3 regions of the Herbaspirillum sp. C7C8 genome follow, and region 3 is predicted to be linked to each of the others. Evidence: predicted binding sites of a transcription regulator. Region 3 holds the regulator's gene; each other region holds the start of a gene.
What was found. The regulator LexA, encoded in region 3, represses DNA repair genes until DNA is damaged. The targets are predictions, from matches to a motif close to ACTGTATNNNNATACAGT.
Positions count from the first base shown of each region.

Region 1: recA (recombinase RecA) is a predicted target of LexA. The motif match lies at 4,017-4,034, and genes of this name have one in related genera.
Region 2: imuA (translesion DNA synthesis-associated protein ImuA) is a predicted target of LexA. The motif match lies at 1,511-1,528, and genes of this name have one in related genera.

Region 1 is NZ_JABXGG010000007.1:168,357-173,395, forward strand. Features, by position in the region: gene sucD (succinate--CoA ligase subunit alpha) at 1-468, opposite strand, end outside; gene sucC (ADP-forming succinate--CoA ligase subunit beta) at 569-1,729, opposite strand; gene recX (recombination regulator RecX) at 2,246-2,710, opposite strand; gene recA (recombinase RecA) at 2,858-3,907, opposite strand; gene HWE01_RS11075 (tetratricopeptide repeat-containing response regulator) at 4,318-5,039, shown strand, end outside.
Region 2 is NZ_JABXGG010000026.1:9,285-14,323, forward strand. Features, by position in the region: gene HWE01_RS21270 (YoaK family protein) at 1-648, shown strand, start outside; gene HWE01_RS21275 (KGG domain-containing protein) at 833-1,177, opposite strand; gene imuA (translesion DNA synthesis-associated protein ImuA) at 1,569-2,318, shown strand; gene HWE01_RS21285 (Y-family DNA polymerase) at 2,245-3,729, shown strand; gene HWE01_RS21290 (error-prone DNA polymerase) at 3,739-5,039, shown strand, end outside.
Region 3 is NZ_JABXGG010000005.1:99,540-104,578, forward strand. Features, by position in the region: gene HWE01_RS08375 (flagellin N-terminal helical domain-containing protein) at 1-70, opposite strand, end outside; gene HWE01_RS08380 (tetratricopeptide repeat protein) at 396-2,378, opposite strand; gene lexA (transcriptional repressor LexA) at 2,591-3,250, opposite strand; gene rpsF (30S ribosomal protein S6) at 3,579-3,944, shown strand; gene priB (primosomal replication protein N) at 3,966-4,265, shown strand; gene rpsR (30S ribosomal protein S18) at 4,320-4,604, shown strand; gene rplI (50S ribosomal protein L9) at 4,631-5,039, shown strand, end outside.

The DNA of each region.
Region 1 (5,039 bases), on a different contig from region 3:
AACCACGCCGATGCGGCCCTTCTTGTGGATGTGGCCGGGCATGATGCCGATCTTGATTTCGTCCGGGGTGATCAGGCCGGGGCAGTTCGGGCCCAGCAGCAGGGTCTTGGAACCGGCCTTGGCCATGCGGTCCTTCAGGGCCAGCATGTCGCGCACGGGGATGCCTTCGGTGATACAGATGGCCAGGTCCAGCTCGGCTTCAACGGCTTCCCAGATGGCAGCAGCAGCGCCGGCGGGCGGCACGTAGATCACGGAAACGGTTGCGCCGGTGGCGTTCTTGGCTTCGGTGACGTTGGCATAGATGGGGATGCCTTCGAAGTCTTCACCGGCCTTCTTCGGGTTCACGCCTGCGACGAAGGCATTCTTGCCGTTCGCGTAGTCGCGGCACATGCGGGTGTGGAACTGGCCGGTCTTGCCGGTGATACCTTGGGTGATGACCTTGGTGTCTTTGTTGATGAGGATCGACATTTCTCTTCCTTGACTGTGATGCCTGCGCCGCGGGCGGCGCCTGGGCTGCAATGGCTTGCAGCCGGCGGCTCGCGCCGCGCAGGCTGGCGTGTTGGGTTACTTACTTGGCAGCTGCCACGACCTTTTGGGCGGCTTCTTCCATGGAATCGGCCGAGATGATCGGCAGACCGGAATCGGCCAACAGCTTCTTGCCCAGGTCTTCGTTGGTGCCCTTCATGCGGACCACCAGGGGCACCTTCAGCGAAACGGCCTTGGAAGCCGCGATCACGCCTTCGGCGATCACGTCACAGCGCATGATGCCGCCGAAGATGTTGACCAGGATGGCCTTCAGTTCGGGGTTCTTCAGCATGATCTTGAAGGCTTCGGTGACCTTCTCGGTGGTGGCACCGCCGCCCACGTCCAGGAAGTTGGCCGGCTCGCCGCCGAACAGCTTGATGGTATCCATGGTGGCCATGGCCAGGCCGGCGCCGTTGACCAGGCAGCCGATGTTGCCGTCCAGGGAGATGTAGGCCAGATCGAACTTGGAGGCTTCGACTTCAGCCGGATCTTCTTCGTCCAGGTCGCGGTAGGCGACGATTTCCGGGTGGCGGAACAGGGCGTTGGAGTCGAAGTTGAACTTGGCGTCCAGGGCGATGACCTTGCCGTCGCCGGTCAGGATCAGGGGGTTGATTTCAGCCAGGGAAGCGTCGGTTTCCCAGTAGGCCTTGTACAGACCTTGCAGGTTCTGGCGGGCAGCCGGGATCGATTCGGCAGGCACGCCGATCTTGGCGGCCACGTCGTCGGCTTGCGCGTCGGTGAGGCCATCGATCGGATCGATGATGACGTTGTGGATCTTTTCCGGGTTGCTGTGGGCGACTTCTTCAATGTCCATGCCGCCTTCGCTGGAGGCCATCAGCACGACCTTTTGCGAAACGCGGTCGGTCACCAGGGAAACGTACAGTTCCTTCTTGATGTCAGCGCCTTCTTCGATCAGCAGGCGACGGACCTTCTGGCCTTCAGGGCCAGTCTGGTGGGTGATCAGCTGCATGCCCATGATCTGGTTGGCGTATTCCTTGACCTGCTCGATGGACTTGGCCACCTTCACGCCACCGCCCTTGCCGCGACCGCCTGCATGGATCTGGGCCTTGACGACCCACACCGGGCCGCCGAGCTTCTGGGCTGCCGCTTCGACTTCGTCGACCGACATGCAAGGAATGCCGCGCGGCACGGTTACGCCGAACTGGCGCAGGATTTCTTTACCCTGATACTCATGGATTTTCATGGGAGCTTCCCTTTAGACACTGAATGAATGAAACTTGCCGGATTGAAATTCGGTAGCCGGCATCGAGCCGGCCGACCAGAAAGCAGACTGCAACCCGCAGGCGGGTGTCGCATCCGTTGCCGGATGGAGTCGGGCGCAGGCGTGAGCTGCGCGGGTTGCGAGTGAATTCGTAGAATTGGGCATGTTCATGCCGTCTGCTTTAGTTGGTCTGATATTCGAAACACGCCAGCTTGCGCCGAAGCGTTCGCATTATCCATTCCTGCTCCTGACGTGGGCCTTGCACCGTTGCGCCGTTTTAACGAACCGGCAACATGCAGTATCTCCTCAGGCTTGCGCGCCGCAGCAAAAACTTCCGAATTCTAGCACACGCCACGCAGCCTGTTGGCTGGTAGCGCTATCAGCAACTGCAAAGCCGCTGGATTACCATGTGACGGGATCAGGACGGGCTGTCCTGGCGGATTTTGTGAGAACAACGGGAAAGCTGTACCGAGCAGGTCTATCCTGCTATTGGAGCTGTCAGAGGGCGTCTTCATCATCCGCCCAGGCCTTCTGGAAGGCTTCGCGGATGCTGCGATGGGAAAAGCCGCGCTGCTGCAAGAAACGCATCTGTTTCGCCCGGGTTTCGGCATCCGCTGGGGGGGCGTCATACTTGCGGCGCAACACCTGCGCGGCACGCTCGCCCTCGCCTGCCGCCAGATCAGCCTTCAATTCGGCAATGGCTTCACCTTCGATGCCGTGACCATGAAGCTCGGAAAAGATGCGCTGATTGCCGTAACGCGCCGAGCGACGATGCACCAGCGATTCGGAAAAACGTTCCTGGGAGAGAAAACGGGATTGCTCCAGCCATTGCAGGAGGGCTTCGATGTCATCGCCCTCTTGCGCGTAAGGGGCAAGCTTACGCGCAAGTTCCAGGCGACTATGCTCACGTGAAGAGAGATATTTGAGCGCCCGTGCTTTCAGGCTGATCGGGGGTCTTGGCATGTTGCGAACTTGCAGTACTGCGGTATTGCCTCTCTCCGAGACCGCCAACACGGCGCGGCACAGAGAGATCAACAAGCACCATCACGGCCTCCAAGGCTCAGGCAAACCCTGTCGCCGCGATAGCGCTTGAATCCTTTAGGCGGGGACTCAGGAAGCCTTGGCTTCCGCTTCGCCACCGGCCAGTTCCGGCACGCCCAGGGCGACGCGGACCTTGTTCTCGATCTCGCGGGCCAGTTCCGGATGTTCCTTGAGATAGTTGCGGGCGTTGTCCTTGCCCTGGCCGATACGTTCGCCGTTATAGCTGTACCAGGCGCCGGACTTCTCGACTACCTTGTGCTCGGAACCCAGGTCCAGAATTTCGCCTTCGCGGGAAGTGCCTTCGCCATACAGGATGTCGAAGTGGGCTTCGCGGAACGGCGGCGCGACCTTGTTCTTGACGACCTTGACCTTGGTTTCGCTGCCGATGACTTCGTCACCCGACTTGATCGACCCGGTGCGGCGGATATCCAGGCGCACGGAGGCGTAGAACTTCAGCGCATTGCCGCCGGTGGTGGTTTCCGGGTTGCCGAACATGACGCCAATCTTCATGCGGATCTGGTTGATGAAGATGACAGTGGTGTTGGTACGGTTGATGCTACCGGTCAGCTTGCGCAGCGCCTGCGACATCAGGCGGGCCTGCAGGCCGGGCAGGGAATCGCCCATGTCGCCTTCGATTTCAGCCTTGGGGGTCAGCGCGGCCACGGAGTCGACCACGATCAGATCCACGGCACCCGAACGCACCAGGGCGTCGCAGATTTCCAGGGCCTGTTCGCCGGTATCTGGCTGCGAAATCAGCAGGTCGTTCAGGTTCACGCCCAGCTTCTGGGCGTAGGTGACGTCGAGGGCGTGCTCGGCGTCGATGAAGGCGCAGGTACCGCCCAGCTTCTGCATCTCGGCGATCGACTGCAGGGTCAGGGTGGTCTTGCCGGAGGATTCCGGACCGTAGATCTCGATGACCCGGCCACGCGGCAGGCCACCGATGCCCAGGGCGATGTCCAGGCCCAGGGAGCCGGTGGAAACGGCCTGGATTTCCTCGGCGATGACGCCGTCTTCCATGCGCATCACCGAGCCCTTGCCAAACTGCTTTTCAATCTGTGCCAACGCGGCGGCCAGCGCCTTGCTCTTTTCAGAGTTGTTCGCAGCTTTTTTGTCGTCCATAAATCTCTCTCGGCAAAATGTCGTGAAGACGGGTGTCAGGGGGAGGTCTTGCTGATAGGTCTTGCTGATGTTGCTCGGCGGCAGTGGATGACCGCCCCGATAGAGCGATACTGTATAAAAAAACAGTGCCCGGTGCAAGCCTTTTTCTCGGCTCTCGATTCATCCCGAGGCGAAAACCACAATTATACGAGAGCCCGCCCAGCCAAAAACTTCATAAATCGCAGAGGAATGATGCGTGGAAGGAAAAAAAGCGGCACACTCGCGCATTGGTAGGAATAATTGGTCAGCCGAGGTCAACTGGCATGCAATCGTCGTCATCGTGCACGATATTGCGCTGCGGCAATCATGCTGCCCCGGCTTTCCGCAATCCCGAACAGATCGTCTCACAGATCGCTTTACAGAACGTTCTCATGAGTTTAGTGCCTTTCAGCCATATCAGCGCCCTGCGCTGCCTGGTCATCGACGACATGCCGACGATGCGCCAGAACATCCGCATGCACCTCGGGCAGCTTGGCGTGACCAAGGTCGACCAGGCCGCCACGCCCGACGAAGCGATCCGCTTCGTGCAATCCGGTACCTATGACCTGATCATCTGCGACTACAACCTCAACAAGGAAAGCAACGGCCAGCAGTTGCTGGAGTTCTTCCGTACGCAGAACATGCTCTCGCCGACCTGCATGTTCATCATGGTGACCGCCGAGAGCGGCTACAACCTGGTAGCCAGCGCAGCCGAGTTCCAGCCCGACGCCTACATGTTGAAGCCGCTGACGGCCAGCCGCATCGCCGAGCGCGTGGACCGCCTGCTGGAAAAGCAGCACGCCATGCTGCCGGTGACCGAGAAGATGAAGCGCAAGGACTTCGCCGGTGCCATCCTCGAATGCGACAGCGTGCTCAAGGCTGCGCCCAAGTGGATCGTGGAAATCATGAAGACCAAGGGCACGCTCTTGATCGAGCAGCGCCGCATCGACGAGGCGCGCGAGGTCTACAAGCAGGCCCTGGCCATGCGCGACGACCTGGTGTGGGCCAAGATCGGACTGGCCCGCTGCAATATCGTGGCCGGCCAGATGGATGATGCGCGCGTGATCGTGGAGGACGTGCTGGCGCAGAACAAGCAGTTCATCGCCGCCTACGA
Region 2 (5,039 bases), on a different contig from region 3:
GGCTTTCTCGCGGTGGGCCAATACACGTCTCACATGTCGGGCATTGTCTCCTCGCTGGCCGACAACCTGGTGCTGGGGGAAACCCTGCTGCTGGTGGCCGGCGCCAGTGCCTTGCTGTCCTTCCTGCTGGGGGCGGCCTGTTCGGCGGTCATGATCAACTGGGCAAGGCGCCGTGGCCTGCACAGCGAATATGCCATGCCGCTGATGCTGGAGGCGATGCTGTTGCTGTGCTTCGGCATCCTGGGTTCCAACCTGGAGAATCACCGCTTGCTGTTCGTGCCGGTCACGGCGGCCCTGTTGTGTTTCGTGATGGGCCTGCAAAATGCCATGATCAGCAAGATCTCCCGCTCGGAGATTCGCACCACCCACGTCACGGGGCTGGTGACCGACATCGGCATCGAGATCGGCAAGATGTGCTACTGGACCCTGGCGCCGCGCCAGCCCGGCGAAGCGATGGCGGAAGATCCCGTGCCCGGCGCACGACGCAAGTTCATGCTGCTGTCCTCGTTGCTGCTGATGTTCTTCCTGGGGGGCGTGACCGGGGCCTTCGGTTTCAAGGCCCTGGGTTTCGTGGCGACCATGCCGCTGGCGGCCGGGCTGTTCCTGCTGGCGCTGGTGCCGATGATGGATGATCTGGCGCGGCACTGAGGCGCAACCGGCCCTCTGCGGGCAGAAACAACAAAAAAGGCGCTGTCCGCGCCTTTCGTTTTCTTGTTATCAGCTTCTTGCACTGACGGTACGAGCCTGGGCCCTGTTCTTGATATTTTTTGATATTTTTTGATGTTCTGCACCGTACTGCGCCCGCTGCCTGAGGCGGCCGGGTTCTTTCCTTTCAGCCTTGCTGCTGCGGGGTGCTGTCCGACTGCTGGGGTTGCTGGAGGGCGCCATTGCCCTCTTGCGGTGTGCTCTGGTGCATCTGCGCTGGAGCAGAGCTCGCGGCGCCGTTGCCGCTACTGCCATTCTGCGCTGCCGCCGCTGCCGCTGCAGCGTTCTTGCGACCATGGCTGTTCAGGCCACCCTTGCGTCCGGCTTCCCGGGCTTCGGCCGAGCTGAACTCATGCGCCGCCCCCTTGGCATGGGCAGCCTTGCCTCCCATGCTGGCGATCTGACGCTGTTTCTCCTTGTCCATGGCGGCAAAGCCGCGATTGCTGTTGCCCGGATTCTCTGAATTTGCCATGTGTGACTCCTTGTCTTGGATGATCGAATGGATCGAATGGAGCAGACATTTGCCATCCACCCGCCCTACTGCCCTGCGCGAGCATGTGGGTGGCAACCCAACTTCTTGTCCACGTCTGCAGTGTAAAAAGCCTCACCGATACTCACTATCGGAAGAGCTCCCCAGCCCATGTCAGCAATGGCCGTCAGACATGTAGGAAAACTTGAAGATGAGCTTGTGTTTTGGATATCGATCTTCGGGATTGATGACATTTGCAGAGATTGCCTGAAGCAAATTTCATTTTCCTGATGGCTCATGACGTGAAGACAGTTTTTGTCACACCTCAAAAATTTTACTGTATATTTATACAGTCATTTGTTTTTCCTGCATTCAGCGTCCTCCCGTTCATTTCATGTTGACATCCGCCTCTCCGGTTCGCACTCCGGAAATCATCCACCCTTCGCTCTGGCTGGCCTCCCAGCTGGCAAGAGGAGGTGCGCGCGGGATCTCCAGCGGTTTTGAAGCGCTCGATGCCGAACTGCCCGAACGTGGCTGGCCACCCGGCGTATTGATCGAGTTGCTGTTGCCGCAGGACGGCATCGGCGAACTGCGCCTGTTGCGCCCGGTGCTGGCGCGTCCACCGACCAGTGACCAGCACCGGACGCGCGCGCAGCGCATTGTGCTGCTGCAGGCGCCGCACCCGATCAATGCGCCCGGCTGGGCGCAGATGGGGGTGGAGGCCGCACGGCTGCTGCAGTTGCAGGCCGCTCATGCGGCCGATGCCTGCTGGGCCGCCGAGCAGGTGCTGCGGGCCGACAGTTGCCAGGCCCTGCTGATGTGGCAGCCGCGCCTGCGCAAGGGCGACCACGACCTGCTGCGGCGCCTGCATGGGGCGGCCCAGGCCGGGCAGACCCTGTTCTTCATGCTGCGGCCCCTGTCCTGCGCCCGCGAACCTTCACCCGCGCCCCTGCGGCTGACGCTCAAGTCGGCGCGTGACGGACTGGAGATCGGTTTTCTCAAGCGTCGCGGCCCCCTGCGCGAACAGAGCCTGTTTCTCCCTTTGCTGCCTTCACCGAATCTGCAACGCCATGTCTCCCCTGTGGATCGCCGTACACCTGCCACTGCTGCCGCTGGAAGTCTTCCGTCCGAACTGGCTGGATGAGGCCCCCGCCGTGGTCTTCGAGCGCGACCGCGTGACCGCGCTGACAGCGCCGGCGCGGGGGCTGGGCGTGCAGGAAGGGATGCGGCGTGGCGGCGTGCAATTGCTGGCCCCCGAGGCCCATCTGCACGAGCGAGACACCTTGCGCGAAGACACCACGCTGCAGCAGGCCGCCCTGGCCCTGCTGCAATACACGCCCCAGGTCACGCTGGCCGCAGAGGCGTGCATCCTGCTGGAGGTGGGCGCCAGCCTGCGCCTGTTCGGCGGCATCCGCGCCTTGTGCCGCAAGATCCGCGTGACCATCGCCCGGCTGGGCCTGTCGGCCATCCTGTCCTGCGCCGTCACGGCGACCGGGGCCTGGCTGCTGGCAAGCTACGGCTACGTGCGCACCCTGGGCCCGACATCCCTGCAACGGCGCCTGGACCGGCTGCCGGTAGTACTGCTCAGCGCTGCGCTCCCCCATCTGGAATGGCTGCACGGACTGGGCTGCCGCCAGCTCGGCCAGGTGCGGCGCCTGCCCCGCGCCGGATTGCAGCGCCGCTGCGGCAAGGACCTGCTGCTCATGCTGGACCGGGCCTATGGCGCTGCCCCCGAAGTCCATGACTGGATCGTGGCTCCACCCAGCTTCCAGGCCCGGGTGGAGCTGCCGGACCGCATCGAGCAGACCGACGTCCTGGTCGCCTATGCCCAGGGTTTGCTGGCGCAACTGGCCGGCTGGCTGGCCGCGCGTCAGCTGGCCATCAAGAAACTGCGTCTGTGGCTGGAACATGAACGCGGACGCCAGGCGGTCCCTCCTACCGAATTGCAGGTGGCGCTATCGGTACCGGCCTGGCAGGAAGACCATCTGCACACCCTGGTCAAGGAAAAACTGGCCCGCTCCTTACTGCCCGCCCCGGCCATCGCCCTGGGCCTGGCCGCCGATGAACTGGAAAGCCGGCAAGCCGCCAGCGAGATGCTCTTCCCCGAGCCCGGCGGCAGTGCCGAGGATCACCAGCGCCTGCTGGAGCTGCTGGTAGCGCGGCTGGGCGCGGACAAGGTACAGCAGGCCGCGCCACGCGCCGATCACCGGCCCGAGATCGCCAACCGCTGGTGCAGCGTGATGCAGTCCGCCGCCAGCCTGCCCGCGCCCTTGGGCAGCGATCCGGCACGGCTGCCGCCACGCCCGCTGTGGCTGCTGCAGGAACCCCTGCCGCTGCGGGTACAGCAGCACAAGCCCTTCTATCGGAGTGCACTGGAATTCACCTCGCCGCCCGAACGCATCGAAGCCGGCTGGTGGGAAGGCCGGCCCCTGACGCGCGACTACTTCACGGCGCGCGATGCCGGCCACGCCTATTACTGGATCTTCCGCCAGTGGCGTGGCGGCGAGTGGTCCGATGAAGAACCGCAGTGGTTCCTGCACGGCTTGTTTGGCTAGGAGAAACGCATGCAAACCGCTCTGCCCGACTATGCCGAACTGTATTGCCGCACCAACTTCAGCTTCCTGCACGGCGCCTCGCATGCGCAGGAACTGGTAGAACGCGCCATCGAGCTGGGCTACCGTGCCCTGGCCATCACCGATGAATGCAGCATGGCGGGTGTGGTGCGCGCCCATGCCGCCTGGATTGAGCAGTTCGAACGCGGCAAGGCCAAGGATTTCAAGCTGCTCATCGGCAGCAGCTTTCGTTTCACGGCCCTCCAGGAAAATCCGGCCCATCCCCTGGCCGCCATGACCCTGGTGGCGCTGGCCAGGAACCGCGAAGGCTATGGCAACCTCTGCGAACTCATCACCCTGGCCCGCACCCGCGCCGAGAAAGGCCGCTACCTGCTGTCACCGGAGGATCTGAGCCAGCCCCCGCCAGCCTTGTCGCACCTGCGTGCCCTGCCCGATTGCCAGCTGATCCTGGTGCCGGACTATCCGGCCAACGAAGAGACGCTGGATGCCCAACTGCGCTGGTTCTCCACCCTGGCACCCGGTCGTTCCTGGGTCGGCATGACGCGGCTGTATCGCCCTCTGGACGACCTGCACCGCGCCGCGCTGGACGCAGCGGCGCGCCGGCATGGCCTGCCGCTGGTAGCGGTGGGCGACGTGCAGATGCACCAGCGGTCACGCAAATACCTGCAGGACGTGGTCACCGCCATCCGCCTGGGCAAGCCGGTGCAGGAATGCGGACTGGCCCTGGCCCCCAATGCCGAACAACACCTGCGCCCGCGCATGCGGCTCTCGCTGGTGCATAGCCCGGCGACGCTGGCCCAGACCCTGACAGTGGCGGCCGATTGCCATTTCAGCCTGGCGGAATTGCGATATGAATATCCTGACGAGCTGGTGCCGCTGGGCATGAGCCCGGCCGACTACCTGCGTCAGGAAACCCTGGCCGGTGCCGTCAAACGCTATCCACAGGGGATTCCTGGCGAGGTGCGCGAACAGATCGAGATGGAACTGTCCTTGATCGCCAAAAAGGAATATGAAGCTTATTTCCTGACCGTCTACGACCTGGTCAAGTTCGCCCGTTCACGCGGCATCCTCTGCCAGGGACGCGGCTCGGCGGCCAACTCGGCGGTGTGCTACTGCCTGGGGGTGACCGAGGTCGATCCGACTTCCACCCGGCTGCTGTTTGCCCGCTTCATCAGCGAAAAGCGCGAGGAACCGCCCGACATCGATGTCGACTTCGAGCACCAGCGCCGCGAAGAAGTCATCCAGCACATCTACCGCAAGTACGGCCGTCGCCGCGCCGCGCTGGCCGCCGC
Region 3 (5,039 bases):
ACGCTTGCGACGAATTCAGATTGCGCTGGGTGTTGAGCGACGCAATGTTGGTATTAATGACTGCTGCCATGTTAATTCTCCTAAGATTTGAGACCGATGATCCGAGTTTCAGTGCTTAACTTTGGTCTTCTACCCATGAGCCCCAGGCGTTTCAACCGCTGTTGATTGCTTTATCGGGCAGTCTTGGAAAAAGTTTAGGGTTTGCTGCAAAAAAATCTTTTTCAAGGCTTTCCGACCTAAAACTACGTGCTTTGAAACTCCAAGCACATGTTTTTCGACGGCACTTCAGAAAACTTTAGCGATTTTTTGTTGAAACTGAGAAATTTTGTCCGCCGCTGACAAAAAGCCCCGCTGGTGCTGCGCACAAAGCGGGGCGGTCTCTGGAGAAGGGCGTCTTATCCCTGCATTTTTTTCTGTTGCAAGATGACCAATTCGTCGGCAAGCCGGGTCAGGACCGAGTCCCAGTCACTGATGGCGGGCTGGCGGAACAGGCGCATGCTCGGATACCAAGGGGAGTCGTCGCGATTCTGGAGCCAGCGCCAATCCGGTACATGTGGCACCAGGGCCCAGGTCGGATGGCCCAGGGCACCGGCCAGGTGAACCACGGAGGTGTCGACGCTGATCATCAGGTCCATATTGTGGATGGCTGCGGCGGTATCGGCGAAGTCCGTGCACAGATCGCCCAGGTTGTGAACCTTCTGGTCTGGCGGCAGGGTGCGCAGCCCTTCAGTGGGCTTGCCTTTCTGTAAAGAGTAGAACTCGATGTTCGGCAGGCTGAACAATCTGGCAAATTTGTTCAGGCTGATGGAGCGATGGCGGTCGTTGCCGTGTTCCGGATTGCCGGCCCAGACTACGCCCACACGCAGCTTGCCGGGTGCCGCGCCGCCCATGGCGGCGATGCGCTCGCGCCAGACCTCGACCAGGGCCGGATCGGCTGCCAGATAGCTCGGGAATGCCGGGATGTCTTCCACCGTATCGGTTCCCAGTGCGTAGGGCAGGCTCATGAGCACATAGGCGCAGTCGCAGGGTGGCAGCGGATCGCTTTCGCGGATGAGCGTGATTTCCGGTGTGAAGGACTGGAACAGCCGGTACAGAGGATTCTTGACGTGCAGCGCCACCCGCGCGCCCTGTGCGACCAGCAGCCGGACATAACGGAGGAACTGGATGCTGTCGCCGAAGCCTTGCTCGTGCATCAGGAGGATGTACTTCCCGGCCAGCGAGGACTTTCCATCCCATTTCGGGATGATGCCGAAGAGCTTGTGGATCAACTTGTAGACATGGGCGCGCTCGCGCGTGACCAGACGGCTTTCGTGGCAGGCCCAGCCTTCCTTGAGTTCGCCGTGCAGCAACAGGCTCAAGGCCAGGTTGTGTTGCGCCGTCGGATAGTTGGGGCGCAGCGTCAATGCCTTGCGGAAGTTGGCTACGGCCTCATGGGTGTCGCCGTGATCATGCAGGACCGCGCCCATGTTGTTGTAAGTCAGCGCCTGCCTGGGATCCAGTTCGAGGGCCTTGTTGAAGAGCTGCATGGCATCCTCGAAGCGGTCCTGGGTCGCAAAGAGGCTGGAAGCAAGGCGGATGTAGCTGTTGGGATCCCTGGGGGCAATCTCGATGATGCGTTGCAGGTGCTCGTGCGCTTCGCTGATTTTCTCCAGTTTCAGATAGGCATCGGCGATCTTGATCTGGGCATAGGTGTCTTGAGGGTCGAGCAGGATGGCCGTCTTGAGCGATTCCAGTGCTTCCTTGTACATCTCCATGCCGTAAAACGCCTCGCCCAAGGCGGTATGTCCGGGTGCGAAACTGATGTCCAGTTCCAGCGATTTGAGAATCGTGGCCACCGCCTCCTGGTAGCGTTTGGCCTCGACCAGGGCGCGACCGAGGTGGGACAGGGGGCCGGGGGCATCCGGCTCCCGTTTGACCGCGTCCTCGAAGTAGGCAATGGAGGCTTCCGGGTCATTCTTTTCGTGCAGCGCATTGGCCAGGCCGATGCGTGCTGCCCGGTTTTCCCGGTCCAGCGAGATGGCCTGCTCGTACAGCTTGATGGCCTCGTCCACCCGGTCCTGTGCCAGCACGGCGGCGGCCAGGTTGCTGAGGTATTCGGCATTGGCGGGATCGGCCGCAAAGGCCTTGCGCAAATAGTGCTCAGCCTCCGGGTGCAGGCCCTCCTGGGTGGCGATCAGGCCGCGCGCGTGATTGGCAAAGACCAGTTCAGGGTCGCGTTTGAGAACGGCCACGCAGATGGCCTTGGCTTGTTCGGTCTGGCGACTGTCCAGCAGATCGAGACTCTTGCGGACATCCAGCAGATCCTGCAGGTTGGCCTTGGCGGCGGCCGGGGCCGGAACGGGTTTGCCGTGCTTGTTGCTGCTCTTGCGCGTCGACATCGAAAGGGGTCCTCTTGGTTGGGCGCATCGCTGGCGCCGGACATAGCTATCCAGCAGACATGATATGCGCAACCCGTCACTTGCGAAGAGCTGAATAGAAAGCAAAAAACCTCCGTTTTAGGCGGAGGTTGATGCAGCAAGAGACGGCGCGCAGCCTGCTGGAGCGGCTTGCGGCCTGCTCGCCTGGTGCGGGGTGGTGGGCCGCCCCGGGCTCAGTTCCAGCTGCGCAGCAATCCGACGGCCAGTCCTTCGAGGGCGAACTGGTCTTCTTCCGGCTTGACGATGATGGGTTCGAATTCCGGATTCTCGGGGAAGAGGGTGATGACGCTGCCGGTCTTCTGATAGCGCTTGACCGTGACTTCATCGGCCAGGCGGGCCACCACGATCTGGCCGTTGCGCGCCTGATCGGCGCGGCGCACTGCCAGCAGATCGCCGTCGAGGATGCCGGCGTCGCGCATGGACATGCCGCGCACCTTGAGCAGGTAATCCGGCTTGGCCGGGAACATGGCCGGGTCGACCTGGTAGGTCTTTTCCACATGTTCCTGGGCGAGGATGGGCGAACCCGCCGCCACCCGTCCGATCAGTGGCAGGCTCAGCTGCATCAGCGCCGGATGGGGCAGGGCCATTTGTCGTGCTGCCACGGATCCTGGGAGTGCGCCGGACTCGCGCAGGCGGATGCCGCGCGAGGTGCCGGGAGAAATCTCGATGGCCCCCTTGCGGGCCAGGGCCTGCAGATGCTCTTCGGCCGCATTGGCGGAGCGAAAGCCCAATTCGGCGGCGATCTCTGCGCGCGTGGGAGGGAAGCCGGTGTTCTCGATGGCGTTCTTGATCAGGTTCAGGATCTGTTCCTGGCGCGCAGTCAGTTTGAGCATGGGGGTGGCCTTTCTCGGAGGGAAGGCTGTCTGGATGAACAGTCTGTATTTTTATACAGGTACAATCCTTGTGTCAACGGCAACATGCACTTTGCGAGGCGGAAAAGGCAATCTTTCTCCTGCATATATATAGGCAGACACATGAGATTTGATGCCGCCAAGTCGGAAAGTGTGGCGCGCTGACCGCTCGATCTCACCGCCGGGGCGGCGTTTGTGGGCTCCGACATTGCCCTGGTGGGCGAAAGCTAGTATGATCTCTGGTTTTCTTCTTCCCACACCCGTCTTGACGCCGGGGTGGGCGTCTTCAATAAGTCCATAAGGAGTCTACATGCGTCATTATGAAATCGTATTTATCGTCCACCCGGACCAAAGCGAGCAAGTGCCGGCGATGATCGAGCGTTACAAGGGCATCGTCACCACCCGCGGCGGCAAGGTCCACCGTGTCGAAGATTGGGGCCGTCGTCAACTGGCCTACCAGATCCAGAAGCTGGCCAAGGCTCACTACGTCTGCCTGAACATCGAAGTCGACAGCGAAACGCTGGCTGAAATCGAAACCGGCTTCAAGTTCAACGACGCCGTCCTGCGCCACCTGACCGTCAAGATGAAGAAGGCCGAAACCGGTCCTTCCCCCATCCTGAAGGCAGTGCAGAAGGAAGACGCGGCCAAGAGCCGTACCGAAGCACCGGCAGCTTAAGCGCTGCGAACATCGCGGAGAGTGAACCAGTTTCAAGTCATCGCCAGCCTGGCAGAACGTGATGTTTTACGTTACACGCCGGCCGGTATCCCGATTGTCACTGCCAGGTTGCAGCATCAGTCGGAACAGATGGAAGCTGGCATGCAGCGTCAGGTCGAATTCGAGATCGCAGCGCTGGCAGCAGGAGAAATCTCCGGTGCGCTCAACAGGGCAGCGCTGGGGGAGGTCTTCCGGTTCACCGGCTTTCTGGCCCGCAGGAATCGCAACAGCAAGAGTGTCGTGTTTCATATCGTTGATTTTGGCCCGGTCGCGTCGGATTGAAGACGCAAGGTAGCCAAACAGACCTTACCCAATTTTTAGATACAGGAGCCAACCATGGCATTCGGTAAAAAGTTCGATAAAAGCAAGCTGAAAAACAAGCGTCAACAGCAAAACCCGCTGTTCAAGCGCAAGAAATTCTGCCGTTTCACCGCCGCTGGCGTTGAACAGGTCGATTACAAGGACGTGGACACCCTGAAGGACTTCGTCCAGGAAAACGGCAAGATCATGCCGGCACGCCTGACCGGTACCAAGGCCCACTACCAGCGTCAAGTTGACACCGCCATCAAGCGCGCGCGTTACCTGGCCCTGCTGCCGTACACCGATCTGCACAACGCCTAATCAGCGTCGAGAAATAGGAGAAAAACATGCAAGTCATTCTGTTGGAAAAAATCGTGAATCTCGGCGGTCTGGGTGATGTCGTGCGCGTCAAGGACGGTTTCGCACGCAACTTCCTGATCCCGCAACGCAAGGCCCGCCGCGCTACCGATGCAGCCATCGCTGAATTCGAAGCCAAGCGCGCCGAGCTGGAAAAGGCCGCTGCCGAGAAGCTGGCCGCCGCTCAAGCCCAAGGCGAAAAGCTGGCTGGCGCCACCGTGGAAGTCGCTCAGAAGGCCGGTGTTGACGGTCGTCTGTTCGGTTCCGTGACCAACTTCGACATCGCTGAAGCGCTGGGCAAGAAGGGCTTCGCCGTCGAAAAGTCGCAAGTGCGTCTGCCCAACGGCCCGCTGAAGATCGTTGGCGAACACCCGGTGTCGGTGGCTCTGCACACCGACG